DNA from 3 places in the Paraburkholderia sp. GAS199 genome. Region 1 is predicted to be linked to each of the others. Evidence: predicted binding sites of a transcription regulator. Region 1 holds the regulator's gene; each other region holds the start of a gene.

Region 1 (9,680 bases):
GCCATCGCATTGATAGGTGGCTGCGCATGGCTTCGCGTGTTAGCGATGGTGTTGATGCGTCGCAAGGTAGCAAAGGCGTGGATCAACACCAACACCTTGAACTCTGCCAATAGCGTGCGGTAAGCGCGGCATTGTCTGATCGTAGTTTTACGGCCCGCCTTGTGCGGGCTTTTCCATGACTTCCAAACCGCTTGTATTGCAGTCAGCGCCGTATCCACGGCTTGAGCAAGCGGTAAACGGCGAGAGACTTGCGCAGGGCAAGTATCGACCACGCATTGCCCAACACGACCACGGATAACAGCGCGACTCTGCCGGCCACGCTGGCATCGGGGTGCATTGCCTTGAGTACGAAAAGAAACCCGAAGAGGGCCGTGAAGCCTAACATGGCGACCCACTTACCTGGCTCATCCACACCACAAATCTCGCCGGTTGTCAGGTTGCGCCAACCCGCCAGCGTTTGCCAGTTTGCCGGATCACGCAAAACCGCAGTTACGACCATGCCGTTATCGAGTCGGGGATTGCCACTTATCGTCACGGCATATTGCCGCTTTCCCGCAATAGTGGCATTGAATGTAAGGCCCTGTGTTGTGCGGTTGTATCTGTCTTTCACGGCAACGATGCTACCGATATCTTCGAGCGTGACTGTAATGGCGTGGTATGTCATGGGCGCAACGTATCGCGGTGTATGTGGAAACCCTCGAATTTACGTGAAATGCCATCCCGTATTAGCGGCGCTCGGTGTCGCCCATTTCACCGTCGATCATGGCGCGCCCACGCACCGGTAGATTCTTTGACACCGAAGCACCATCGATACATGGCCCATGATGGCGATCGATGAGAATCACCGTGTCGAGCGTTTGGGCCTCGATCAGCATGTGAATGTCCGCAATATCGATGGGACGCTCGAAGGAAGATGAAGCCGTCCGCGGTGAGCCAGGCGTTCGGCCCGAGCAGACCAAAGCACTCGCCAGCGTTCACATGGATCAATCAACGCTCCTCGAAAAGACGTGATTTGCCGGGAAGGCGGCTTATTCCAGGCTATCCCCCAACGCAGGGCGGGTTGTGCAACCCGTGGCCGCGCGGCTTTCTTGCGCCGCCGCATCGGGTTTGCCAGGGTCTTGCCCGTGCGCGCACCGAATTCGGGCAGACCTGGCGTTTTCCATCCCTTGCAAGCTGAATTGCGGCGCACCATGATTCATTCAAACCGCGCACTTCGCGCTAGGGGAGAAAATCATGGCGAGCTACCAGAAAATCCTGTTGTGCTACGACGGCTCGCGCGAGGGGCGCAAAGCGCTACGTTGCGGCGCCGATCTGGCGATGGACCTGAAAGCGGAAACGCACCTGCTCTCGGTGGTGGATATGCGTTCTAGCATCGCGCAAAGCGCAGGCCTGCTGACCGACGTCGCATGCGGCAGTTTCGAGAAGACCGCGCGTGACATCCTGCAGGAAGGCGTGGACTGGCTGACCGAACGCGGCGTCAGTGCGCAGGGGCATTTCGCCTTCGGTCATCCCATCGACGAAATCGCCAATCTTGCCAACGAACTGCACGTCGATCTGGTGGTGGTGGGGCATCGCTGCCGAACCGGCCTGTCGCGCTGGTGGATGGGCGCAGGCAATACGCCGCTGCTCGACCGGGTTTCGTGCAGCATTCTGGTGGCGTGTTCGTCGGCGCAGGAACAGCAGCAGGCCGCTGCCTGATGGCGAGCCGCATGTTCGATGCATGCGGCCCGATTCCCCGGGCTTTGGACTACGACGGGCGTTTGCCCGGCGCGTGCCTCATGGCGTGTTCAGGTCGACCGCGGCGAGTTTCCAGGTGAACAAACCTTCGCGCTGAAAGATTGCGGCGTAACGTGCGTCGCCGGCGCCATGCTGATAGGTGACCACGAACTCGTTGAGTCCGCGATAGGCAGCCGTGGTTTGCGGCGGCTGTTGTGGCGCGGCGGGCTCGGGATTGCCGTTGGCGTTACCGTTTGAATTGCCCGCAGCAGGTGTTGCCGGCGCCGCTTGCTGCGGCGTATCGGGTTGCGGCGCCCCCGGCGAGTTAGCAGCGGCAGGCGGGACGGGCGGACGTTCGCCCGGATTGCCACGCGGCGGCATGCCGTTCAACAGCGCGGCCACGCCATCGGGCGTTGCATACGCATCCACCAGCGGTCCGATCAACGCAACGCCGATCATGGCGCCGATTGCGGCCAATGGATTGCCATTGCTATGCGCGTCGAGCCGACGCGTCAATAAGCCCGACACCTGTTGCTTCAGGCTCTCGCGCAAAGCGGGAAAGTCGACGTATTCGTTGACGGTCGGAGCATCGCGCGCGTCGGCCGCGCGTTTGAGATTGTTCAGCGCGATGTACGGCGTGGCGTAAGCGAAGCCCAGTGCGGCAATGACCGCAATCACGATTAGTGTGACGATCAGCGGCCGTGTTGTGCTGCGCCGCGTGCGTGTTGGAACTGCCATCGAGTGGTGCTCTCCATCAGGTGTGATCTAGGGTGGACAGCGGCCACACGAAAACGATCCCGAGCACGACTTGCGGAGTAAGGGAGACCTGTAAATTCTGTTACGCCTCGAACACCGCGCCGTGTACGTTCGCTTCCTCGGCGATGCAGCGATCGATCATGCGGCACACCGCGTCGACCGTGCCGACCATGATGAGCCGCGACGGCCCGTGATAGACGCGCACCGGTGCGCGACGTGCGGGCTCGGCCGTATTCAGCCCCGAGTTCAGCGAGACGCGTGCAAAAGCCGGCAACGATGACGGCAGGCCGTGCAGGTCGGCGTTGCCGGCCGGCTCGTCGAACAGCGATGGCGTGACGGACGCGGACGACGCCTCGATCAACGAGCAAGGCACCAGCTTGCGCAAATGGCGCAGACGACCGAACTGGCGAAAAGGCAGCAGGCGGGCAAGGCGTTCCATGAGTCTCTCCAGGCGATTCAACGTTGTGACGGCTTTGGCTCGGCGAACCAGCGGACTTTCAGAACTCGCCCGGGCGGATCAGCCCGACGGCGATGCCCTCCAGTGCGAACTCCGCACTGCCGGTTTCAACGAAGATGTTTTCATAATCGGGGTTCTCGGCGATCAGCTCGAGACCGTTCGGCCGGCGCTTCAGGCGCTTGACCGTCACGTCGTCGCCAAGACGGGCGATGATGATCTGGCCGTCTTTGGCTTCGCTCTTCTTCTGCACGGCGAGCAGGTCGCCGTCGAAAATGCCGGCGTCGCGCATGGAGAGGCCGCGCACCTTCAGCAGGTAGTCGGGCTTGCTCGAAAACAGCGCCGGGTCGCAGGCGTAGTGCTGCGCGATATGTTCCTGCGCGAGGATCGGGCTACCTGCCGCCACCCGGCCGATCAGCGGCAGTGACAACTGCATGATGCTGGCGTGCGGCAGCGTGAACTGATGCGGCGCGTCTTCCGGATTGGAAAGCAGCCGGATGCCGCGCGAAGCGCCGGCGGCAAGCTCGATCACACCTTTGCGAGCAAGCGCGCGCAGATGTTCCTCCGCCGAATTAGCCGAGCTGAAACCCAGCTCGGCGGCGATTTCCGCGCGGGTGGGCGGAAAGCCAGTGCGTTCGATGGCCCGGCGGATCAGATCGAAAACCTGCTGTTGTCGTGCGGTGAGTTTGGTCATGTCGCCACTGTATGTATGAACAGGTGACTGTATTTTTATACAGTATTCCGCGCAATTCAAGCATTACTTTAAGTTCGTGGCTCGGGGTGGCGTTCCAGCGCCCCAAATCGACGCTCCAGCATCCGTTTTTGTGCCGCAACGCCTTATCTGGCCGTCATTACCACTTTTGCGTATTAAAGAATGAAGAAACATTATTTTTAATGATGAAAGCGCTTCGATAGACTGGCCTCCAGTTGCAGCTCATGTGCACGTGACCGCGACGCAAAAGAACACCACACGCTGTTTTAGCGGACTACCACGCGGAGAAAGTTGGCATGAATCATCAAGGCACGGGGCTGGCAGGCAAGACCAGAAAACTCATCGCGACGCTCGCTCTCGGCACGGCTGCGGCGTTGGGCGTCGTGGCGCAGGCTCAGGCGGCCGACACGACATTGCTGAACGTTTCGTACGACCCGACGCGCGAGCTGTATCAGGACGTCAACCAGGCATTCGGCAAGGAATGGAAGGCGAAGACGGGCGAGACCATCACCTTCAAGCAGTCGCACGGCGGCTCGGGCGCGCAGGCCCGCTCGGTGCTCGACGGCCTGCAGGCAGACGTGGTGACGCTGGCGCTGGCCTACGACATCGACGCGCTGGCGAGCAAAGGTCTGATCGACAAGGGCTGGCAGAAGCGTCTGCCGGACAACGCGTCGCCGTACACGTCGACGATCGTGTTTCTGGTGCGCAAGGGCAACCCGAAGCACATCAAGGACTGGGACGATCTGGTCAAGCCGGGCGTGTCGATCGTCACGCCGAATCCGAAGACCTCGGGCGGCGCGCGCTGGAACTACCTGGCGGCATGGGCGTACGCGGAACATCTGCCGGGCGGCAACGACCAGAAGGCCAAGGAATTCGTCGGCAAGCTCTACAAGAACGCGGGCGTGCTCGATTCGGGCGCGCGCGGCGCGACCACCAGCTTCGTGCAGCGCGGAATCGGCGACGTGCTGATCGCATGGGAAAACGAAGCGTTCCTGTCGCTGAAGGAGTTCGGTCCGGACAAGTTCGAGATCGTGGTGCCGTCGGTGAGCATTCTGGCCGAGCCGCCGGTCGCGGTGGTCGACAAGGTGGTCGACAAACACGGCACGCGCAAGCTGGCCGAGGCTTATCTGAACTTTCTGTATAGCGAGCAGGGTCAGGAGATTGCCGCGAAGAACTTCTACCGTCCGCGTTCGAACAAGGTGCCGGCCGATCTGACCGCCAAGTTTCCGAAGCTGAAGCTGTACACGGTGGACGACTCGTTCGGCGGCTGGGCCAACGCGCAGAAGACCCACTTTGCCGACGGCGGCGTGTTCGATTCGATCTATTCGCCGCAATAAACACTGACGTCACGATAGCTGCACCTGTTTCACCCGACCGGAAAGCGCGCCCATCGAGCGCGCTTTCCGGCTAGCCAGGCGGCCAGAAAAGAGCCGCCGGCCTCAACCCTGAAGAGTACCCAGCATGACGACGTTGACCTTCCGAAAACCGAGCGCCTTGCCCGGTTTTGGCCTGACACTCGGCATCACGGTGGCTTATCTGAGCCTCGTGGTGCTGATTCCGCTTGCGGCGACCTTCCTCAAGACCGCGACGCTCGACTGGAGCCAGTTCGTGCGCGCCGTCACGTCGCCGCGCGTGCTGGCCTCGTATCGCCTGACGTTTTTCTCCGCGCTTGGCGGCGCGCTGATCAACGCGGTGTTCGGCTTTCTCGTCGCGTGGGTGCTGGTGCGCTACACGTTCCCGTTCAAGCGGATCGTCGACGCCGTGGTCGATTTGCCGTTCGCGTTGCCCACTTCCGTAGCCGGCATTTCGCTCGCGGCGGTGTATGCGGGCAACGGCTGGATCGGACAGTTTCTCGTGCCGCTCGGCATCAAGATCGCCTTCACGCCGGCCGGTGTGCTGGTCGCGCTGACTTTCATCGGTTTGCCCTTCGTGGTGCGCACGGTGCAGCCCGTGCTCGAAGAATTCGAGCGCGAGCAGGAAGAGGCCGCCGCCTGCCTCGGCGCGTCGCGCTGGCTGACGTTTCGCCGCGTGGTGCTGCCGGCCGTGTTTCCCGCCTTGCTCACCGGCTTCGCACTGGCCTTCGCGCGCGCGCTCGGTGAATACGGTTCGGTGATCTTCATTGCCGGCAACGTGCCGATGAAGTCCGAGATCACGTCGCTGCTCATCATCACCAAGCTCGAACAATACGACTACGCGGGCGCCACGGCGCTGGCGGTGGTGATGCTGGTCGTGTCGTTCCTGATGCTGCTGTTCATCAATACCCTGCAGTGGTTCCTGCAGCGTCGCACGAGCAAGGGCGGCGCGGGTCCTGCGCCGGCTGCGGCCAGTGTGTCGGTGATCGGCGTGGGCGGCGTGAGCGGAGGTGCGCGATGAGCCGCGATTCGCTTAAAGACGTGAGCGCCGCCACCGCGGCCGTGGCGGTGGCGCCGCGCGCGCCGCTGAATCTCGCGCGACGACCGGATCCGGTGACCGAGTCGCCGCTGGTGCGCTGGATTCTGACCGGCGTTGCATTGCTGTTTCTCGCGCTGTTCCTGGTCGTGCCGCTGGTGGCGGTGTTCTATCAGGCGCTGAGTAAAGGCGTCGGCTTCTATCTGGAGTCGCTGGCCGATCCGGATGCGCTGTCGGCCATCAAGCTCACGGTCATCACCGCCGCGATCGCGGTGCCCCTGAACCTCGTGTTCGGACTCGCGGCGTCGTGGTGTATCGCCAAGTTCGAATTTCGCGGCAAGGCCTTGCTGACCACGCTGATCGATCTGCCGTTCTCGGTCTCGCCGGTGATCTCCGGTCTCATCTACGTGCTGATGTTCGGCGCGCAAGGCTGGATCGGCCCATGGCTGCAAGACCACAACGTGCAGATCATCTTCGCGGTGCCGGGCATCGTGATGGCGACGATCTTCGTGACCTTTCCGTTCGTCGCGCGTGAGCTGATTCCGCTGATGCAGGCACAGGGCAACGACGAGGAAGAGGCCGCGCACGTGCTCGGCGCGTCGGGCTGGCAGATTTTCCGCCGTGTCACCTTGCCGAACGTGAAGTGGGGCCTGCTGTACGGCGTGATTCTGTGTAATGCACGGGCGATGGGCGAGTTCGGTGCGGTGTCGGTGGTGTCGGGCCATATTCGCGGCCAGACCGACACCATGCCGCTGCACGTCGAAATTCTCTACAACGAATACAACTTCTCGGCGGCCTTCGCCGTGGCGTCGGTGCTGGCGCTGCTCGCACTCGTCACGCTCGGTCTGAAGCTGCTCGCCGAGCGTCATATGTCGGCGGAACTCTCGGCCGCGCGCGACGTGCCGGCCTATGCCGGTCCCGTCACGCCGCCGTCCGTCGCGAATGCGGCGCGTGTGTCGCAACAGAACGCAGTCCAGCACCCGGTCAAGCAAGGAGAGCTGTAATGGGTATCACCGTTCGTAACCTGCAGAAGCGCTTTGGCGATTTCGTCGCGCTCGATAATGTCTCGCTCGATTTTCCGCCGGGTGAACTGGTTGCGCTGCTCGGGCCTTCGGGTTGTGGCAAAACTACTTTGTTGCGTGTCATTGCGGGCCTCGAATACGCCGATGGCGGTCAGGTCGTGCTGCAAGGTCAGGACGTCGCCACGGTCGGCGCGCGCGAGCGCGAAGTCGGTTTCGTGTTCCAGCATTACGCGTTGTTCCGTCACATGACGGTGTTTGAAAACGTCGCGTTCGGGCTGCGTGTGAAGCCGAGGAAAGAGCGCCCGTCGGAAGCGGTGATCCGCGAGAAGGTGCACGAACTGCTCAAGCTCGTGCAGCTCGACTGGCTGGCGCAGCGCTATCCGTCGGAACTCTCGGGCGGCCAGCGTCAGCGGATCGCGCTGGCGCGCGCGCTCGCCGTCGAGCCGAAAGTGCTGCTGCTCGACGAACCGTTCGGCGCGCTCGACGCGAAAGTGCGCAAGGAATTGCGTAGCTGGCTGCGGCGTCTGCACGACGACCTGCACATCTCGACGATCTTCGTCACGCACGATCAGGAAGAAGCGCTCGAAGTAGCCGACCGTATCGTCGTGCTCAATCGCGGTCACGTGGAGCAGGTGGGCAGTCCGCGGGACGTCTACGACCATCCGCAAACGTCGTTCGTCTACGAGTTTCTCGGCGCGGCGAACCGGCTGCACGGCAAGGTCGACGCGAGCGGCTTCGTGGTGGACGGCGCGGCGTTGCCGGTCGCGATCAAGGCCGATTTCAGCGGTCCGGCGTTTGCCTATGTGCGTCCGCACGACCTGCAGTTGTATCCGCAGGCGTCGGGCCATCGCGAGGGCATCGTGGTGGACGTGCGGCGCGTGGTGACGCTCGGTGGGTCGGTGCGCGTGGAGCTTGCCGGTCGCGAGGGCAATCTGCTCGAAGCGGAACTCGACCGCGAATCGTGGCGCGATCTGCAACTCTCGATCGGCGACGGCGTGACCGCGGTGCCGCGCGCGTTGCGGGTTTTTCCGGCGCAGTGAGTGCGCCATGAGCGTGACGAGCCACGTGCTTCGCGCGCTCGCATAATTCGGCATGACAGGCCAGCACAAATAACCTAACTCTGGCTGAAGCGGAGAGACAAGATGAATTTTCAGCAATTGCGCTTCGTGCGCGAGGCCGTCCGTCAGAACATGAATCTGACTGAAGTGGCGAACGTGCTGTACACGTCGCAATCGGGCGTGTCCAAGCAGATCAAGGACCTCGAGGATGAACTCGGCGTCGACATTTTCATCCGGCGCGGCAAGCGTCTGACGGGGCTCACGGAGCCGGGCAAGGCGGTGCATCAACTCATCGAGCGGATGCTGCTCGACGCGGAGAATCTGCGTCGCGTGGCGCGTCAGTACGCCGATCAGGACAGCGGTCACCTCGTCGTGGCAACCACGCACACGCAGGCGCGTTATGCGCTGCCGAAGGTGATCCGTCAGTTCACCGAGGTGTTCCCGAAGGTGCATCTGGCCTTGCGTCAGGGCAGCCCGCAGCAGATCGCGCAGATGATCATCAACGGCGAGGCGGATATCGGCATTTCGACCGAAGCGCTCGACCGCTTCCCGGATATCGTCACGTTTCCGTGCTATTCGTGGCATCACGTGGTGGTCGTGCCGAAAGATCATCCGCTGGTGGGCCGGCCGAATCTCACTCTCGACGAGATCGCGGAATTCCCGATCGTCACCTACGATCAGGACTTCACGGGCCGCTCGCACATCGACCAGGCTTTTGCAAAAGCGGGCGCGCTGCCCGACGTGGTGTTGACCGCCATCGACGCCGACGTGATCAAGACTTACGTGGAACTCGGCATGGGGATCGGCGTGGTAGCGGCCATGGCCTACGATCCGAAGCGCGACACGGAACTGGTAGCGCTCGACACGCAGCATCTGTTCGAAGCGAGCACGACGCGGGTCGGTCTGCGCAAGGGCGCGTTCCTGCGCGCTTACGCTTATCGCCTGATCGAAATGTTCGCGCCGCAGCTGAACGAAGCCGAAATCGCCGCACAACTGCGCGAAGCGGTCTGAGCGTCCGGCAGGGTTCGCGCCGGCCCGGGAGGGGCGGCGCGGCACCGAGCCGGACGTTGTCCCGCGTGGCGGCGTATCGCTTACAATCGCCGCCATGAATACTCCCACTTCTTCCTCCGCAACGCCGCCGGACGCCGCTGTGCCGCTTTTGCCCCGCATCGCCGTGCTGGCGACTGGCGGCACGATCGCCGGCGCCGCCGCCGACGCGACTAACACGTCCGGTTATCAGGCCGGCGTGGTTGGCGTCGATCAATTGCTTTCCGTGGTGCCCGCGCTATCGACGGTCGCGCGCATTCAGGCCGAGCAGATTGCCAGCGTCGACAGCAAAGACATGGCCATGCCGCTCTGGACCACGCTCGCGCAGCGCATCAACACGCTGCTCGCCAGCGACGATGTCGACGGCGTGGTGATTACCCACGGCACGGATACGCTCGAAGAAACGGCCTATCTGCTGCATCTGACCATCAAATCCGCCAAGCCCGTCGTGCTGACGGCCGCCATGCGCCCGGCTTCCGCGCTGTCCGCCGACGGTCCGCTGAATCTGCTGAACGCGGTGACGGTGG
Region 2 (9,680 bases), on a different contig from region 1:
ATGGCGTTGTCGATCAGGTTCGACAGCATTTCGCGCAGCATGACCGGGTTGCCGTCCACTTCGACCTGCTCGCCCGACTCGTCCGCTTCGTAGCCGAGGTCCATCTGTTTGGCGAGCGCGGCCTGAACCCAGTCGCGCACGGCGTTGCGTGCCACTTCCGTCACGCGGACCGGCGAGAAGACCTGCCCCGACATACGGTTTTCGGCGCGGGCGAGCGCGAGCAGTTGGGTGACGAGCCGCGCCGCGTGCTCGGAACTGGTCGCGATCTGTTCGAGGGAGCGGTGCACTTCGGCGGAAGCGTCCTGGCGCAGCGCGAGTTCCGCCTGCGTACGCAAGCCGGCAAGCGGCGTTTTCATCTGATGCGCGGCGTCGGCGATAAAACGCTTTTGCAGTTCCATGTTCTGTTCGAGGCGCGTCAGCAGATCGTTGAACGACGTGACCAGCGGCTCGATTTCCGGCGGTGCGCGGCGTGCTTCCAGCGGCGAAAGGTCGTCCGGACGCCGCGCGCGAATGTGCGCCTGCAGCGCATGCAGGGGCGCGAGACCGCGCGACAGACCGAACCACACCAGCAGGATGGCCAGCGGCAGGATCACGAACTGCGGCAGGATCACGCCCTTGATGATGTCGTTGGCGAGCTGGCTGCGTTTGTCGAGCGTCTCGGCAACCTGCACCAGCACGGGTTGTGCGCCGGGCGTATGCGGAAATTCGACGGTCGTGTAAGCGACCCGGATATCGTTGCCGCGCAGCACGTCGTCGCGGAACTCGACCTGACCGGGCTGCGGCCGGTCGTCCTCGTGCGGCAAGGGCATGTCGCGTTCGCCGCCCACCAGTTCGCCGCGCGTGCCGAGCACCTGATAGAACACGCTGTCCACGTTGTCGGTGCGTAAAAAGTCGCGGGTGGAATCGGGCAGCGACAGCTCGGCCACACCGTTCACCGGATGAATCTGGCGCGCGAGCACATAGGCATCGGTTTCGAGCGCGCGGTCGAACGGACCGTTGGCAATCGACTTCGCGACCAGATACGTGATGGCCAGGCTCATGGGCCACAGCAGCAGCAGCGGCGCCAGCATCCAGTCGAGAATCTCGCCGAACAGCGAGCGCGGGCGCGCTTCTATGGCGGTTTCGGTTTCGTCCGGCGGGGCGAACGGGTTGGCGTAGCGCTCGTCGCGCACCTCGTCGAGATCCGCAGCGTGCGCCGGAGCGCGGTCTGCGCGTGCGGACATGGCTGCCTTCTTACTTGTAGTGATGGCTTGCCGGCATCGCGCCGGTCGGCGGCTCGGGCGAGGCAGGCGGCGGTGCGGCTGCTTCGGCGCTCGTGGCCGCCGCTGCGGCTTTCTCCAGGCAGTAGCCCAGTCCGCGCACAGTGATGATGCGCACGCCGCTCGGCTCGATTTTCTTGCGCAGCCGGTGCACGTAGACCTCGATGGCGTTGTTGCTCACTTCCTCGCCCCAGCCGCAAAGATGGTCGACGAGTTGTTCCTTCGACACCAGCCGGCCGATCCGTTGCAGCAGCACTTCCAGCAAGCCGAGTTCACGCGCCGACAGATCGATCACCTGTTCGTTGACGTAGGCGATTCGCCCCACCTGATCGAACGACAGCGAGCCATGCCGCACTACGGTCGGGCCGCCGCCGGCGCCGCGCCGGGTCAGCGCCCGCACGCGAGCTTCGAGTTCGTTCAGCGCGAAGGGCTTGGCCATGTAGTCGTCGGCGCCGAGGTCGAGTCCCTTGACGCGTTCGTCGACGCTGTCGGCGGCGGTGAGGATCAGCACCGGCACGGCCGAATTGCGCGCGCGCAGACGGCGCAGCACCTCGAGCCCGGACATGCGCGGCAGGCCGAGATCGAGAATCAGCAGGTCGAAAGTTTGCATCGACAGCGCGGTATCCGCCTCGACGCCGTTCTTCACGTGGTCGACGGCATAGGCCGATTGGCGGAGTGATCGAACCAGACCGTCCGCGAGTATGCTGTCGTCTTCGGCAATCAGAATTCGCATGGTGCGCAGCCTGGCCTTGCCGGCACCGCGGGTTGCCCCCGGCGCACAGCGGTCTCCGAAATCAATTGTGGGTAGTTGGGCGGCGCGACAGTAAAAATGCGCGTTCGCATGAGAATCGCGCTTGCCAAAACTACTGTTTTTTTATACAGTGTCTGGGTTTCGTGTGCTGTCCTTTCAGAACGGGCCGCACATCTGCCTCAGACGCCGTTCATCATAGCAAAGGACGATTCATGGAAGAAAGCAAGAAAGGCTCGGCTGGACTGACTGCTGAAAAGAGCAAGGCACTCGCTGCCGCCCTCGCGCAGATCGAAAAGCAGTTCGGCAAAGGGTCGGTCATGCGGCTCGGCGCGGGTGAGGTAGTCGAAGACATCCAGGTCGTGTCGACCGGTTCGCTCGGTCTCGACATCGCGCTCGGCGTCGGCGGTTTGCCGCGTGGTCGTGTGGTCGAAATTTATGGCCCGGAATCGTCCGGTAAAACCACGCTGACGCTGCAAGTCATTGCCGAAATGCAGAAAATCGGCGGCACGGCAGCGTTTATCGACGCAGAACACGCGCTGGATATCCAGTACGCGGGCAAGCTCGGCGTGAACGTCAACGAACTGCTGGTTTCGCAGCCGGACACGGGCGAACAGGCGCTGGAAATCGCCGACGCGCTGGTGCGTTCGGGCTCGATCGACATGATCGTGATCGACTCGGTCGCGGCACTGGTGCCGAAGGCTGAAATCGAAGGCGAAATGGGCGACTCGCTGCCGGGTCTGCAAGCGCGTCTGATGTCGCAAGCGCTGCGCAAGCTCACCGGCACGATCAAGCGCACGAACTGCCTCGTCATCTTCATTAACCAGATTCGCATGAAGATCGGCGTGATGTTCGGCAACCCGGAAACTACCACGGGCGGTAACGCGCTGAAGTTCTACGCGTCGGTGCGTCTGGACATTCGCCGTATCGGTTCGATCAAGAAGAACGACGAAGTCATCGGCAACGAAACGCGCGTGAAGGTCGTCAAGAACAAGGTGTCGCCACCGTTCCGCGAAGCGATTTTCGACATTCTGTACGGCGAAGGTATCTCGCGTCAGGGCGAAATCATCGATCTGGGCGTGCAAGCCAAGATCGTCGACAAGGCGGGCGCATGGTACAGCTACAACGGCGAGCGGATTGGTCAAGGTAAAGACAACGCGCGCGAATTCCTGCGTGAGAATGCCGACATCGCGCGTGAAATCGAGAACCGTATCCGCGAATCGCTGGGCGTCAATGCCATGGCGGAAGCGGTGACCGGCGCCGGCGCAGGCGCTGAAGTCGCGGACGAAGAAGAGTAACCGTCACGTGATACGCAAGGGCCGGTCGCTGTCCAACACTAGCCGTACTGGACGCTATGCGGACGGCCCGCGTAACTCGGCACAGCACGACGATTCGGCGGATTCAGCTGATCCGTTCGAATCGTTCGATGCGCATGACCGGGCCGCAGGTCGAAACCTGTCGCCCGCGTTTTCCAAAGCGTCCTCTGCAGCCGATTCCGGCACGAACGCCGATTCGAACGCCGACTCGGATTTCGACCCGTCCGAAACAACTTACAGCCGTTCCCGTCGCACGCCCGGCGAAGCCAGGTCCGGCCAGGACGAGCAGAAAAAATCTCAACGCCCAGCCCGTTCGCTAAAAGGACGCGCGCTCGGCTATCTCTCCCGGCGTGAATACAGCCGCTCCGAACTGGCGCGCAAGCTAAAGCCGTTCGTCGAAGAAAACGATTCACTAGATACCTTGCTCGAGACATTGCAGGCCGAAAACTGGCTGTCCGATTCGCGTTTCACGGAAAGTCTGCTTCATCGGCGTTCGTCGCGGCTCGGCGCTAGCCGTATCGTCGGCGAATTGAAACAGCACGCCGTCGACCCGAGTCTCGTCGAAGAAGCCAGCGCGCAATTGCGCGAGACCGAGCTTGCACGTGCGCACGCCGTGTGGAACAGGAAATTCGGCAAGCTGCCGGAAACGCCCGCCGACCGCGCCAAGCAGGCGAGGTTTCTGGCATCGCGTGGCTTTTCGGGCGCCACCATCGGCAAAATTCTCAAAGGTCTGGACGAGGATTGGGCCGGCGAATAGCCGCGTGACCACGCGGCAGGAACTGCTCGCATTTGCGCGGCCAATGGCATGGTCATGTGCCGCCGTAAGCCACCGTTCACGAGCTAAGCGTGTCCCCAGCGCACGCACTGCGGCAGGACTTCATCCGCCAACTTCGAGATAAGGCCCGTCCCGCAAAGCGGCGCGGCTGGCGGCACTGCGCATTCCGACCTGTCTCAAATACCCAGTATGCTAAAATTCATGGGTTTTCCAATCCGGCCTTTCCTTTCCGCATGCCGCTCTCCTCGCCAGTGTCCCGTCAGTTGCGCCATCGTCGCGCAATCAGAGCGGAAGCCTATGAGAGAGCCGATGGCCTGTGGGATGTGGAAGCGTGCTTGACCGACGAAAAACCGCGCGATGTGGTCCTTGCGTCGGGCGTCCGGCCCAATGGTCAGCCGATCCATGAACTCTGGCTTCGCATCACCATCGATCGCAAGCTCAACGTCGTCGACGCCGAAGCGTCGTCCGACTGGGTGCCCTATCCAGGGTTATGCCAGGCCAGCAATCCCGCCTACCGTGCCCTCATCGGGCTCAATCTGTTCCACAACTTCCGTCGCGATGCTGCCCGTTTGCTGGCCGGCACGGCCGGTTGCACGCATCTCACCGAGTTGTGCGCGATCCTGCCGACCGCTGCCATTCAGGCGTTCGCCGGCGACGTATGGAACACCAATGACGGCACGCCGGGCGCGAGCGGAGGTTCAGGAGACGAATCGTCTAACAGCACAGGCGAGCATTCCAACGACAAACCGCCATTCCAGCTGGGACGCTGCCACGCGCTGCGTTTCGACGGCGAGGCGGTGCAGCAGTTTTATCCGCGCTGGTATGGCCGCGCTCCGTATACAGCGGATCGCGCGGCATCGTCAGGCGACGGGGTGTCAAGCCAGAGAAGCGAAGGCGGCGACGCGTCCGGCATGAACGGCGGCGGAAACGAAGTTCAATCCAACTCTCAGACTGAAGGGAATCACGCATGAAGATTCACGAGTACCAGGGTAAGGAAATCCTGCGGAAATTCGGCGTCGCGGTACCGCGCGGCAAGCCGGTCTTCTCGGTGGATGATGCGGTCAAGGCCGCGGAAGAGCTCGGCGGCCCGGTATGGGTCGTGAAGGCTCAGATCCACGCGGGTGGCCGTGGCAAGGGCGGCGGCGTGAAGGTCGCCAAGTCGCTGGATCAGGTTCGCGAGTATTCGGAACAGATCCTCGGCATGCAGCTCGTCACGCACCAGACCGGTCCGGAAGGCCAGAAGGTGAATCGTCTGCTGATCGAAGAAGGCGCTGACATCAAGAAGGAACTGTATGTCGGCCTCGTGATCGATCGCGTTTCGCAGAAGATCGTCGTGATGGCATCGAGCGAAGGCGGCATGGACGTCGAAGAAGTCGCGGAAAAGACGCCCGAGCTGATCCACAAGATCGCTGTCGACCCGGCAACCGGTCTGAAAGACGCAGAAGCCGACGAGCTGGCCACGAAGATCGGCGTGCCCGCCGCTTCGCTGCCGCAAGCACGCGCGATCCTGCAAGGCCTGTACAAGGCATTCTGGGAAACGGACGCATCGCTGGCCGAAATCAACCCGCTGATCCTGACGGGCGACGGCAAGGTCATCGCACTCGACGCCAAGTTCAACTTCGATTCGAACGCACTGTTCCGTCACCCGGAAATCGTCGCGTATCGCGATCTGGACGAAGAAGATCCGGCTGAAGTCGAAGCGTCGAAGTTCGACCTCGCGTACATCTCGCTCGACGGCAACATCGGCTGCCTCGTGAACGGCGCAGGCCTCGCAATGGCAACGATGGACACCATCAAGCTGTTCGGCGGCGAACCGGCGAACTTCCTGGACGTGGGCGGTGGCGCCACGACCGAGAAGGTCACGGAAGCGTTCAAGATCATGCTGAAGAACCCGAACCTGACCGCGATCCTGGTCAACATTTTCGGCGGCATCATGCGCTGCGACGTGATCGCGGAAGGCGTGATCGCGGCGTCGAAGGCCGTGTCGCTGAAGGTGCCGCTCGTGGTCCGCATGAAGGGCACGAACGAAGACCTGGGCAAGAAGATGCTCGCTGAATCCGGTCTGCCGATCATTGCGGCGGACAGCATGGAAGAAGCGGCCCAGAAGGTCGTCGCGGCCGCTCAAGGCAAGTAAGAGCGCTCAGCCAGGATAACCAGGATTACGAATGGCGGCGCGCGAGCGACGCGGGCGGAGAACATCCGCACCGCGCGTCGCGAGGGCGCGGCGCCAAACGAACAGAGGTCAATACATGTCGATTCTGATTAACAAAGACACCAAGGTCATCACGCAGGGCATCACCGGCAAGACCGGTCAGTTCCACACGCGTGCTTGCCGTGAATATGCAAACGGTCGTGAAGCGTACGTTGCGGGCGTGAACCCGAAGCGCGCGGGCGAAGACTTCGAAGGCATTCCTATCTACGCTAGCGTCGCTGAAGCCAAGGCTGAAACGGGCGCGACCGTGTCGGTGATTTACGTTCCGCCGGCAGGCGCTGCTGCGGCAATCTGGGAAGCGGTCGAAGCCGACCTGGATCTCGCCATCTGCATCACGGAAGGCATTCCCGTGCGCGACATGATCGAGCTCAAGGCTCGTATGCGCGCAGAGAACCGCAAGACGCTGCTGCTCGGCCCGAACTGCCCCGGCACGATCACGCCGGACGAGCTGAAGATCGGCATCATGCCGGGTCACATCCACCGCAAGGGCCGCATCGGCGTCGTGTCGCGTTCGGGCACGCTGACGTACGAAGCAGTCGGTCAATTGACGGCAATCGGCCTCGGCCAATCGTCGGCAGTCGGTATCGGCGGCGACCCGATCAACGGTCTGAAGCACATCGACGTGATGAAGATGTTCAACGACGATCCGGAAACGGACGCCGTCATCATGATCGGCGAGATCGGTGGTCCGGACGAAGCGAATGCTGCTGAGTGGATCAAGGACAACATGAAGAAGCCGGTGGTTGGCTTCATCGCTGGCGTCACGGCGCCTCCGGGCAAGCGCATGGGCCACGCCGGCGCGCTGATCTCGGGCGGTGCGGATACGGCCGAAGCGAAGCTGGAAATCATGGAAGCGTGCGGTATCAAGGTCACGAAGAACCCGTCGGAAATGGCGCGTCTTCTGAAGGCGATGCTGTAAATCGAAATTCGCGCGCGGTCGTGGCGCGTTTTTGATACGCTTACGGATCCCTTTCGTAAGCGGGCAGTTCAAAAAGCGGGGGAGTTCAGACTCCTCCGCTTTTTTTATGGCTGTGCGCCGGAATTCTTCTTATTCTTCAGCCATGTTCGACTTTCTCGCCACGCTCCACTGGGGCGCAGTCATCCAGATCATCGTGATCGACATCCTGCTGGGCGGCGACAACGCAGTCGTGATTGCGCTGGCCTGCCGTAACCTGCCGGCGTCGCAACGCACGAAGGGCGTGCTGTGGGGCACGGCCGGTGCGATCGTGCTGCGCATCGCGCTGATCGCGTTCGCGGTGGCCTTGCTGGACGTGCCGCTGCTCAAATTCGCGGGCGGCCTGTTGTTGCTGTGGATCGGTGTGCGTCTGATGGCGCCCGCGCACGACGCGCATGAGCACGTCAAACCGGCCGACAAACTGATCTCCGCGATCCGCACCATCATCGTCGCCGATGCCGTGATGAGTCTCGACAACGTCGTCGCGATCGCGGGCGCTGCGGAAGCCGCCGACCCCGATCATCGTCTCGCGCTCGTCATCTTCGGCCTGGTGGTGAGCATTCCGCTGATCGTGTGGGGCAGCCAACTCGTGCTCAAACTGCTCGATCGCTTTCCGGTCATCATTACGCTGGGCGCAGCGCTGCTCGGCTGGATCGCGGGCGGCCTGATCATCAACGACCCCGCCGGCGACCGCTGGCCAATTCTCGATTCTCCCGTGGCCGAGTACGGCATGAGCCTGGCCGGCGCGTTGTTCGTCGTGCTGCTCGGTTACGCGCTGAGGCGTCGTAAGGCGCATCGCGCCGCCGTCTGACACCGCAACGCAGGCGGACGCAAAACGCGCCGAAGCCGCGACGTTAGCCATTCGGCCGACTGCCCGCCACGCGCACCGCTGGCTACGATGAACGCGCCTGTCCCTCACCGTGGGGCAGGCGTTTTCGTTTCAGGAGCCTGTCGATGAACCTTACCCTGCCTTATTCCCCGTACTCACATTCCACGCCGTCGAGACACATTGCGTTCGGACGCGCGCGTTGGCCTCGACGGCTTGCGTCCTTCTGCCGAAAATTCGGGCGCGGTTTCACCCTGATCGAATTGATGATCGTGCTCGCAATTGTCGGTGTGATTGCGGCCTACGCGATTCCCGCGTACCAGGATTATCTGGCGCGCAGTCGCGTGGGAGAGGGGCTGTCGCTGGCCTCGTCCGCGCGGCTTGCGGTGGCGGAAAACGCCGCGAGCGGCAACGCATTTAGCGGCGGCTATGCATCGCCGCCCGCAACGCGCAACGTCGATTCGATTCACGTCGACGACGACACCGGCCAGATCATCGTTGCCTTTTCCACGCGCGTAGCGCCGGCGGGTTCGAACACGCTGACTTTGGTGCCCTCGGTGCCCGACAACGTCGACGCACCCACCGCACGGATCGCCTTGAGCAAGGGCGCGGCGCTGCCCGGTGCGGTGACGTGGGAATGCTTCGCGGGCGGCAAGGCATCGTCGTCCCTGCCGGCGCCGGGCGCGGGACCCGCACCGGCAGACGCACCCACCTTACCGTCCAATCTCGCGCCGCCGGAATGCCGCGCCTGAGGGTAGAGCTTGCGTGAGCATGAGCGGCGCCAAGCGCGCGTAAAACGCTGATTTTTGGGATATTTCGGCCCAGCCGGCGCACAGCAGAAGGATTTTTTTGTATAGTGCGCCGGTTGCTGACGCCCACCGGTTACTCGATGCCCACCCCATTCGCGCGCTACCTTTCACTCATTCTGCTGGTTCTCGCGTTGGTGCTGCCTTATGCAGTCGTCAACCACACGTATCCGATTCCGACTTTCTACGCTGAATTCACAGCGCTCGCGCTTCATCTGCTGACGGGTGCGGGTGTCGTGTTCCTGTTTGTCAGCGCAAAGCCGCGGATGACGTTCGCGTCGCCGCTGGTAGCGCTGGTGCCCTTGCTGTTCGGTCTCGTTCTGATCGCGCAGTCGGTATTGCTGCCGGTCACGCAGCCGTCGATGAACTGGCTCGGCGGTGGCTATCTGCTGGCCGCCTTCATGGCGACGCACGCCGGTTATGGATTCACGCGCGCCAAGCTCAACGAGACCGCGCTGCGCTGGGCCGCGGGTGCGTTGATCGTGGGCGGACTGTTTGCCGTGTTCTGCCAGGTCATCCAGTTGTTTCACCTCGAAACGCGTGTGTCGCCGCTGGTGGTGGCGTACAACGTGACCGTCGAGCGCCGGCCGTTCGGCAATATGGCGCAGGCCAATCACCTGGCGACCTACATTGCGTTCGCGATGGCCGGTGCCATGTTCCTCGTGCAGACGCGCAAGATCGCCGTGGCCGTCTGGCTGCTCGTGTCGACCATCTTCGCGATCGGCCTCGCGTTGACCGTGTCACGCGGACCGTGGTTGCAGATGGGCGTGATCGTCGTCGCGG
Region 3 (9,680 bases), on a different contig from region 1:
CTGCAAGCCCGGATACAGATACATGTAGTCGTAGCCGTTGCCGAATTTCGCTTCCATCGTGCGGCGCATCTGTTCGTTGATGTCGTTCATTTGCGGCAAACCCAGCGTGGCGATGAACGCGCCGATCAACTGCCGCCCGACCAGATCGACGCCTTCCGAAAATGCACCGCCCAGCACCGCAAAGCCGACGCCTTCGCCGGCAGTGCGAAAACGCGCGAGAAAGGCGTCGCGCGCCGCTTCGTCCATGCCCGGTTCCTGAGTCCAGATCGGCAACGCCGGATGACGCTCGCGCATCAAGGCCGTGACCTGTTGCAAATATTCGAAACTACTCAGGAATCCGAGGTAATTGCCCGGCTGCGCCGCGTATTGTCTAGCGATCAGATCGACGATCGGCAACAGCGAACGCTCGCGGTCGCGCCAGCGCGTCGACACATTGCCCGCGACGCGCACCTGCAACTGCTCGGCGCGAAACGGTCCGTTCACGTCGAGCCAGTGAGTCTGCTCCGGCAATCCCAGCGTGTCGCGGTAAAAATGCTGCGGATCGAGCGTGCCCGAAAACAGCACCGTGGTGCGCGCGGCGGCGTAGCGCGGCGCGAGGAACGGCGCCGGGATCACGTTACGCACGCAGAGCGTGCTGCTGGTTTTGTCGCGTGGCGCGTATCGGTCTTCGCTGAGCGTGATGTCGAAGATCGAATGTTCGCTGAACTGCTCGGCCAGCGCGACGAAATGCATGGCGTCGAAGAAAAAACGCAAAGAGGCATCGTCGATGGACAGCGGTGCGTCGGCGAGTTGATCGGTCACGGCGCCGATCAGATTCTGCGCCGCCGAGAGCAACTTGCCGGGCACGCCGGGATACACCTGATATTTCGTGGACGCGACGACCTGCGCGCGCCGCGCCGCGTTCCATTCGCGTTGCAGCCGTTCGAGCGGCTTGCGCAAACTGGTGGGCGCGGTCTTGCGCGCGAGCCGCAAAGCCGCCTGATCGAGCGACGCCGAGTACATGCGGCGCGCCCGTTCGAGCAGGTTGTGCGCCTCGTCGACCAGCACGCCCACGCGCCACTGATTGATCTGCGTGAGCGCATGCAGCATGGCGCTGCTGTCGTAGTAGTAGTTGTAGTCGCCCACCACCACGTCGGCCCAGCGCGCGAGTTCCTGCGTCAGATAATACGGGCAGATTTCATGCGCCAGCGCGGCTTCGCGCACCGCCGCGCGGTTCAGCCGGGGCCCGGCAAGCGCGGTGGCGCGGGCGGCGTCGAGACGGTCGTAGAAGCCGCGCGCCAGCGGACAGGATTCGCCGTTGCAGGCTTTGTCGGGATGCTCGCAGGCTTTGTCGCGCGCCACCAGTTCGAGGGTACGCAACGGCAAGGCGTTGGCGTTGGCGTTGGCATGCAGCGTGGCGATGGCGTCGAGCGCGAGCGCGCGGCCCGGTGTCTTGGCGGTGAGAAAGAAGACGCGATCGATCTGGTCCGACGCACACGCCTTCAGCAGCGGAAAGATCGTAGCCAGAGTCTTGCCGATGCCCGTCGGCGCCTGCGCCATCAAAGGCTTGCCGTCACGCGCCGCGCGATACACCGAGACCGCCAGTTCCCGCTGCCCGCTGCGGAACTGCCCGTGCGGAAACTGCAGCGCGCCAAGCGCGGCATTGCGCGCGGCGCGATGCGCTTCTTCCTGTACCGCCCAATCGAGAAAGCGCTCGCATTGCTCGACGAAAAACATCTCCAGCTCGCGCGCCGTGTGGGTCTCCGTCAACACCGATTCTTTCTGGGTGCCGACGTCGTAATAAACCAGCGCGACGGTCAATTCACCGAGCCCGCGCGTGCGGCACAACAGATGTCCATACACGAGCGCCTGCGCCCAGTGCAACGCGCGGTGATTCGCGGGCATGCGTTCGAGCGAGCCGCGATGGGTTTTGACTTCCTCCAGCCGGTTCGCCGCGCGGTCGTAACCGTCGGCGCGGCCGCGCACGGTGAGGCTGCGATGCGTGCCGGTCAGCGTGATCTCGGTTTCGTAAGCGCTCGCGCGCCGACCCGCCACGGCGATATGACCGGCCATGCCTTCCAGCGAAGTGGGCGCGGGCGTGAAACGCAGATCGAGGTCGCCGCGCCGGGCGGTGAATTCGCACATCGCCCGGACGGCGACCACGTAAGTCATGCCGACGCCCCGGCGATGCTGGATGTAAGCGGTTGTGTTCCGACTGCGCCCTCGCCCGCTTCTTCGTCTGCACACTCGCTCGACGCGTCCGCCTCGGCCCAGCGCACGTCCAGCACGCGCACCGGCATGCCGTGCTGCACGCAGTACGCGAGCCAGCGAATCTGGTTGTCCTGCAGACGGTCGCCCGGCCCCTTCACTTCGATCAGTTCATAGCGGCGCTGTGCCGGCCAGAACCGGATCAGGTCGGGCAAACCGGAGCGATTGCCGCGAATGTCGCCGAGCAGCCGTTCGAACCACAGCTTCAGATGCGCGGCCGGCAGACAGTCGAGCGCGAGCGTGACCAGTTCCGGCGTCAGCATGCCCCAGTACACGAACGGCGATTGCAAGCCGTGCTTGGTCTCGAGGTGCCGCAAGATGGTTTCGCAATACGCCTCGCTTTCCAGTTGCGCGAGGCACGCGGCGAACAGCGGCGCGCGGCGCAGATGAAAATCCGGCGCATGCAGATCGGCCGGGCCGCGCTGGAACGGATGAAAAAACGCGCCCGGCAATGCCGCGAACACCGGCTCCCAGCACAGCAGGCCAAAGAGCGAATTGATCAGCGCGTTTTCGACGTAATGCACGGGTGCGTCGTCGGTGCCCAGATGATCGCGCGCCACGTATTCGACGGCCAGTGCAGTCTCGGGCTTCGGCAGAACGAGCGTACTGCGCTCGACGGCGCGAGCCGCGGCCGCACGCGTCGCCGGCAGGCCGCATTTGCGTTGCAAACGCGGCAGCATGCGCGCGACGCGCTGCGCTTCCTCCTCGCTTTCCGGCGTGACGCTGGCCTGCGTGGCGAGCGCGAGCGCCTCGCTGTAACGTTCGCTGCGCTCCAGCACTCGGATGCGCCGATGCCGTGCGCCAGGCCACGCGCAGCGCTCGTAGACCGTCAACGCCGTGCCCCAGTCGTGCCGACGCTCGCAGTGATAGCCGATGCGAAACAGCAGCTTCGCGCGGCGCGTGTCGAGCCACGCGTTGCGGATGGCGATTGCGCTGACCCGCTCGACGAGTTCGCCGACCGACGGCTCCGGCGCGTCGAGCCAATCCAGCGAATCGAGCATGTCGCGGCAGGCCTGCAAGGTGAGATAGACGTCCACGTCCTCGCGCTGCTGGAAGGCGCGCGACGACGGCGCGAACGCCACGGTTTCATACTGGAATACGCCGAGGTCGGCGAGCACGAACTCCGACCAGTCCTGCTGCAGGTTGCCGAAGAACATCAGCCGCAGCCGTTCGCAAAGCGGCGCGATGACGACATGCAGGACGTGGTCCGTCGTCTCTTCATGCCAGACCGACAGCGGATAGCCGCGCGGCTCGTCCTCTTCGCCGGCGTTCCTGCCGGGTTGCGAATAGAGCGGCTCATACAGCGCCCGCAGCGTTTCCAGCAGTTCGGGTTTGCGCAGCGTTCTGGCGCCCGGAATTGCGGCGACGGCGTCCGCGAAAACGAGCAGCAAGTCGGGGCGGGTGGTGAGCGCGAACAGGTCGTCGAGCGTCAGGCGGGGTTCGATGTCGATCCAGCCCAGCGCCACCAGCGGCGCCGCGGCCTGCAAAGGACAGCCGATCTCGTCGTAGGAAAGCCGGCTGGCGCGGAACAGCGTGCCCTTGCGCATCAGCAGACGCACCAGCAAGGCACGCGAAGCTTGCGGCATGAGCGCGAATTCGCGCAGAAAGCCGAGTTCCGCGGCGTTCAGCAGATCGGCGTAACGCTCGGTCAGCCAGGCGAGCGCGCGCTCGAAATTCAGCAGGTAATAAAGGGCGCCGGAGCGGTTCTCCGGCGGAAGATCAGTTGCCACGGTGCTTTCACGGACCTGTATGTTTATACAGTGATGATAGCAAAGCTCGCGAGCAACTCGTAGCAGGCGCGGCCGGACCGCCGTCACGGCCTGCCGTTGCGGCCTGTCAGGCCGGCAGCCAGACCACCGTCAGCGACCGCACGCCCTGCGCGCCGCGAATCAGCACGCCCTCGATGTCTGCCGTGGCCGACGGTCCCGTTACGAGCGCGGCATAGCGGGCCTCGCGGAAGTCGTCGCGCCGGTAGACGTCCTGCAAACCGTCGATCAACTGCGCGGGGTCGAGCAGCACGACCAGATGCTGCACGATATAGCCCAGCGCGTTCACCACGTACTCGCGTTCGCTGAACCAGACCGAACCGGTTTCGGCGACACCGAAACGCGCCCGCACCACGCCCACGTCGATATCCTGCAGCGAAGCCGGCTCGGTATCGGCCGTCAGTTCGCGTGTGCCCGGCACCTCGTTCGTGGCGGATGCAATCGACGCTTCGCTGCCGAAGCGCTCGCGTATCGTCGCGGCGACCTCGGCGGCCGAGGCCGCATCGATACAGGTGCCGCCCATCGCCTGCAACGCGGTCGTGAAGCGCGCGCGCAAGTCGCCGCCGACCGGTGGGAACAGCGGCACGTCCGGCCGCGCCCGCACCGGCGGTTGCGCGGCGCGCACTTTCGCCAGGAATTCCTCACGCGTCGCCATCGCCACCTCCACGATTTTTCTTGTACCAGGCATGGAAGGTCAGCTTAGGCGCCTCCGGCAAATCGCGCTGCCTGCCCCAGATATTCAGCGGGTTGTAGAGCACGAAATTCGGCAGCCGACGCAGCGCGCCGCCCATCGACGAAACCGTCGCGCGGTACAAGGTCGGACTGGCAAGCAGACGCCCCGCCATTTTCAGCACTTCCTGCTTCACGAACGGTACTTCGTGCTGTTCGCTGATGACCGTGCGCCACTTGTAAATCTGCTCGTGAATATTGATCTTCACGGGACACACATTCGTGCAGCTGCCGTTGAGTGTCGACGCAAACGGCAGCGCACTATAGCGCTTGAGATCGAAAGTCGGATTGATGATCGCGCCGATCGGCCCGGAATACGTGCCGCCATACGAGAGCCCGCCGCTGCGCCGATACACCGGGCAGGTATTCATGCACGCGCCGCAGCGAATGCATTTGAGCGAGTACCAGAAGTCTTCCATCGCGAGCCGTTCGGAGCGGCCGTGATCGACGAGGATGAAATGCATCTCCGTGCCCGGACGCGGCGCGCGAAAGTGCGACGTGTATTGCGTGATCGGCGAACCGAGCGCGCTGCGCGACAGCATGCGGACGAATACGCCGAGGTCCGACACTTTCGGAATCAGCTTCTCGATACCGATCGACGCGATATGCAGCGGCGGCACGTTCGCCGACAGATCCGCGTTCCCCTCGTTCGTGCACACCACCACCGTGCCGGTTTCGGCCACCGCGAAATTGCAGCCGGTCATGCCGGCGGTTTTCTCGCGCACGAAGTACGGCCGCGTGTTCATGCGCTGGCTTTCCGCGAGATAGTGAATGTCGCTGTTCTGCGGATCGGTGCCGATCGTGCGGCCGAACAGTTCGGCCACGTCGGCCCGCAGTTTGTGAACCGCGGGCACGACCATATGACTCGGGTCCTGATGATCGAGTTGCTGGATACGCTCGCCGAGATCGGTTTCCATCACCGTGATGCCGCGCGGTTCCAGATACTCGCGCATCTTGCATTCGTCGGTGAGCATCGACTTGCTCTTGACGAGCGTGGTCATGCCGCGCTCGGACATGATCTTGTGAACCAGCGTATTGTGCTCTTCGGCGCTTGCCGCCCAGTGCACAGTGACGCCGTTTGCTTCGGCCGCCGTAGCGAACTGTTCGAGGTAGCCGGACAGATACGAGAGCGTGTGTTCCTTGATACCCGACGCCAGTTCGCGCAACGTCTCCCACTCCGCGATGCCGTGCGCCTGCGCGTCGCGTTTCTCGCGCAAATCCCACAGCCGTTTGTCGTGAAACGCCACATGCTCGGTCTTGCCGATGAAAGCGCCCGCCGCTTTCGCGTGATCGATGCGACTCATGCGCGTGCTCCGTTGAGTACCTGCGCAATGTGAATGAAGCGCGCGTCGGCTTTCATGCGCTCGGCGCAGCCCTGTTGATGCATCAGGCAGGACATGTCGCCGGACACGATGTACTCGGCGCCTGCCTGCAGATGGTCGCGCACTTTGTCCTGACCCATGCGTACCGACACGGGTTCTTCCGTGACCGAGAACGTGCCGCCGAAACCGCAGCATTCGTCGGGTCGCGCGGGTTTGACGAACTCGATGCCCTTCACGCCTTCGAGCAGAGCGCGCGGTTTGGAGAACGGCACGGCGGCGATCTCGGAGACCGAGGCCTCCTTCAGATGCCGCAAGGCGCTGCAACTGTTATGCAGGCCGACGCGATGCGGAAACTCGGCCCACGGAAACTCGCGCGCGCCGACTACGTCGTGCAGAAATTCGACCAGTTCGTAGGCGCTGGCCCGCACCTTCTTGACTTCGTCGGTCTGCTCGATGGCGAACAGGTGTTCGCGCACATGATGAATGCAACTCGCCGACGGCCCGACGATGTAGTCGTAACCCGCGAAGTTGCGCGCGAATACACGCTCGGCGCCGGCCGCGTCGGACTGCGCGCCGCTATTGGCCATCGGCTGTCCGCAACAGGTCTGCTCCTGCGGATAGTCGACCTCGATGCCGAAGCGTTCGAGTAATTCGAGCGTGGCGATCCCCACTTCAGGATAAAACGCGTCGATGAAGCACGGGATGAACAGGGCGACTTTCATAAGCTCTTTGAAAAGAATACGGCGCCGTCGATCCACCTACTCTACTGCGGAACGCGCGCAGGCAGGCGTTGATCACGCAGATTCCGGCGACGGGCCAGCCGGTCGCAGCAAAACCGGCGGAAATCCGATTTTGTATGACTGGTCATGTTGGTCTGACCAAGAATATAAGGAAGTCGCTCTGACGTGTCAATGCCGCCTGGCGGCGTTCAATTCAAGTGGAAAGCCGCGGCGAGCGGCAGAAAGTCAGGAAACGACGTTCGACGAAGGTCGGGCGGCGTCTTCCCGATACATCTCGCGCACGAACGCGAGATGACGCTCGGCGGCCTTGCGCGCTTTTTGCGCGTCGCGCGCCATGACGGCGTCGTAGATGGCCTGATGCTGGGTCATCAGCTGCTTTTCCATCGCGTCGTCGTAATCGATCAGGCGATGGTATTGGCGCATGCCTTCGTGAATCAGCGTGTGAATGCCGTGCATGACGTGCGCCAGCGCGATGTTGTGAGTGGAATCGGCGATGGCGAGATGGAACGCGGCGTCGAGTTCGGCAAGACTGGCGCGGTCCTGAGTGAGCGAGGCGGCCTTCAACGCATCGAATGCCTCGGCGATTTTTTGCCGGTCCACGTCGGTGGCGCGTTCAGCGGCGTAGACCGTCGAGATCGCTTCGAGTCCCTGCCGCAATTCGAGAATATCGGCACTGGTGCGCGGATTCTGTATCAGCAGTTCCGCGAGCGGCTTGGAAATGATCGGCGCCGTCACGTCCACTACTGTAAAACCGCCACGGCCCGAGGTCTCGATGTAGCCGTCCGCTTCGAGTCTGATCAGCGCCTCGCGCAGCGAAGGACGCGACACGCCCAGTTGCGTGGCCAGATCGCGCTCGGCGGGCAGGCGGTCGCCCGGCATCAGCGTGCCGTCCGAGATCAGCTGCTTGATCTGATCGGACACGACGTCGGAGAGTCGTTTGCGCGTGAAGGACTGGATCGGGCGAAATGGCATGGATGCAAATGAAAGACACAGTGAGCAAGGCGAAAACGGGCGCTTAAGCACGGCTGATGCAACGGCAAACGGCTCCGGCGAATGCGCCGCAGCCGGCATCAGCAACGCCGTCATCGACATCGCAACGAATGCCGCAGAAGCCGCCCGATTATACCGGTCGACGCTTCGCGTCCGTCCGATCCGCCGCGCCCGAAGCCGGCGCCGGCAAGCTCGCGACGAAGGCCGCGATCCGTTCGCAGGCGTCTTTCAGGCGCGCTTCGTCGACCACGAAACCGAGCCGCACGAAACCGTTCGCAGTTTCGCCGAAGGCGCTCGCGTCGAGCACCGAGACGCCCTGCGCGCGAAACAGCTGCCAGGTGAAATCGACGGTATCGAGCCCCGTGCCGCTTACGTCGACCATCATGAACATGCCCGCTTCCGGCAACAGACAACGCAGGCGCGGCACGCAGCTCAGCCGTTCGAACACCACGTCGCGCCTGCGCCGGTAGATTTCGCGCATCTCGGCCACCACGGCCGCGCGGTTCTGCACGGCCGTGAGCGCCGCCTGCTGGATGAAACCCGGCAAGCCGTACAGCATGGCGAGCGCGAGCCGCCCCATGTGTTCGATCAGCACGGCGGGTCCGATCGCCCAGCCGACGCGCCAGCCGGCCATGGCGTGCGACTTCGACAGACTGCCGAGCGTAACCGTGCGTTCGTTCATGCCGGGCAGCGCCGCGATGCTGACGTGTTCGCGCTCGAACGTGAGGTCCGCGTAGACCTCGTCCGACAGCACCCACAAATCGTGCTGGCACGCGATACGGGCGATGCGTTCGAGGTCGGCGCGCGGCATCACCACGCCGGTCGGGTTGCAGGGCGTGGCGAAGAAAATTGCCTTGGTGCGCGGCGTGACGGCGGCTTCGAGCGCGTCGCAATCGAGGTGAAACGCGCGCACAGGATCGACCGGCACGGCGACTAGCGTCGCGCCCGCCGCCCGAATGCAAGCCTCGTAGGTGAGATACATCGGCTCGGGAACGATGACTTCGTCGCCGGCTTCGAGCAGACAGAGCGAGGTAGCGAATACGCCGTTCTGCGCGCCCGCGGTGAGAATGACGTTAGCCGCGCTCACCGTGCGCCCTGCCGTGCGCGCATGTTCCGCGGCAATCGCTGCACGCAGCGGTTCGCGTCCGGATACCGCGCTGTAGTGCGTGTCGCCGCTGCGCAGCGCCGTGATCGCGCGCTCCACGATGGGCGCGGGCGTCGCAAAGTCGGGGTCGCCGACGCTCAATACGATGACGTCTTCACCGCTCGCGGCCGCCTGTTGCGCGACGCGATGAATTTCCCATGCCGAGGTACGTCTGCCCTGCAACCGCTCGACCAGATTCGAATACTTCATTCACCCGCCCTTTCTCTACCGGAGTCGCCAATGTAAAGGGGCGGCCGCAAAACGTCCAGCTACGGAAAAACGCGGGCGCAAAAACACAAGGGCCATGCGGGCGGTCGGCCTCGCATGACCCTTCATGGTCTGCGTGTGCATTTCAACGGACGCTCACCCGCCGCGCCCGTTCAATCCTTCACAGCTGACGGCGCAACTCTGCCGGCGGCACCTTCATCAGATGACGGTATTTCGCCACCGTGCGGCGCGCCACGAGCACGCCCTGATCGGCGAGCATCTTCGCGAGCGTCACGTCGGACAGCGGATCGCGCGTGTTTTCTGCGGCGATCATTTCCTTGAGCAACGCGCGCACGGCCGCGGCCGAACAGGTGCCGCCGCTTTCCGTACCCAGTTCGCGCGGGAAGAAATGTTTGAACTCGAAAATACCGCGCGGCGTTGCCATATATTTGTTGCCGGTGGCACGCGAAATCGTGGATTCGTGCAGGCCGAGTTCGTCGGCGACATCACGCAACACCATCGGCTTCAACGCGAT

Evidence for each region. The regulator LexA, encoded in region 1, represses DNA repair genes until DNA is damaged. The targets are predictions, from matches to a motif close to ACTGTATNNNNATACAGT.
Region 2: recA (recombinase RecA) is a predicted target of LexA. The motif match lies at 2,125-2,142, and genes of this name have one in related genera.
Region 3: P3T18_RS15985 (VRR-NUC domain-containing protein) is a predicted target of LexA. The motif match lies at 3,992-4,009, and genes of this name have one in related genera.

The regions. Positions count from the first base shown of each region.
Region 1 covers NZ_JBNDMM010000004.1:387,413-397,092, forward strand. The annotation lists gene P3T18_RS18640 (hypothetical protein) at 1-123, shown strand, start outside; gene P3T18_RS18645 (hypothetical protein) at 203-664, opposite strand; gene P3T18_RS18650 (hypothetical protein) at 726-875, opposite strand; gene P3T18_RS18655 (universal stress protein) at 1,234-1,698, shown strand; gene P3T18_RS18660 (DUF2939 domain-containing protein) at 1,777-2,454, opposite strand; gene P3T18_RS18665 (hypothetical protein) at 2,555-2,911, opposite strand; gene lexA (transcriptional repressor LexA) at 2,970-3,620, opposite strand; gene P3T18_RS18675 (sulfate ABC transporter substrate-binding protein) at 3,935-4,975, shown strand; gene cysT (sulfate ABC transporter permease subunit CysT) at 5,100-6,011, shown strand; gene cysW (sulfate ABC transporter permease subunit CysW) at 6,008-7,030, shown strand; gene P3T18_RS18690 (sulfate/molybdate ABC transporter ATP-binding protein) at 7,030-8,088, shown strand; gene P3T18_RS18695 (CysB family HTH-type transcriptional regulator) at 8,191-9,117, shown strand; gene P3T18_RS18700 (asparaginase) at 9,212-9,680, shown strand, end outside.
Region 2 covers NZ_JBNDMM010000008.1:192,031-201,710, forward strand. The annotation lists gene P3T18_RS27755 (sensor histidine kinase N-terminal domain-containing protein) at 1-1,223, opposite strand, end outside; gene P3T18_RS27760 (response regulator) at 1,234-1,992, opposite strand; gene recA (recombinase RecA) at 2,223-3,305, shown strand; gene recX (recombination regulator RecX) at 3,313-4,080, shown strand; gene P3T18_RS27775 (DUF2889 domain-containing protein) at 4,332-5,069, shown strand; gene sucC (ADP-forming succinate--CoA ligase subunit beta) at 5,066-6,232, shown strand; gene sucD (succinate--CoA ligase subunit alpha) at 6,348-7,229, shown strand; gene P3T18_RS27790 (TerC family protein) at 7,372-8,076, shown strand; gene P3T18_RS27795 (pilin) at 8,220-8,843, shown strand; gene P3T18_RS27800 (PglL family O-oligosaccharyltransferase) at 8,981-9,680, shown strand, end outside.
Region 3 covers NZ_JBNDMM010000003.1:969,430-979,109, reverse strand. The annotation lists gene P3T18_RS15990 (ATP-dependent DNA helicase) at 1-2,151, opposite strand, end outside; gene P3T18_RS15985 (VRR-NUC domain-containing protein) at 2,148-3,977, opposite strand; gene P3T18_RS15980 (LutC/YkgG family protein) at 4,084-4,668, opposite strand; gene P3T18_RS15975 (lactate utilization protein B) at 4,655-6,046, opposite strand; gene P3T18_RS15970 ((Fe-S)-binding protein) at 6,043-6,786, opposite strand; gene P3T18_RS15965 (FadR/GntR family transcriptional regulator) at 7,030-7,776, opposite strand; gene P3T18_RS15960 (pyridoxal phosphate-dependent aminotransferase) at 7,925-9,148, opposite strand; gene P3T18_RS15955 (RNA polymerase factor sigma-54) at 9,327-9,680, opposite strand, start outside.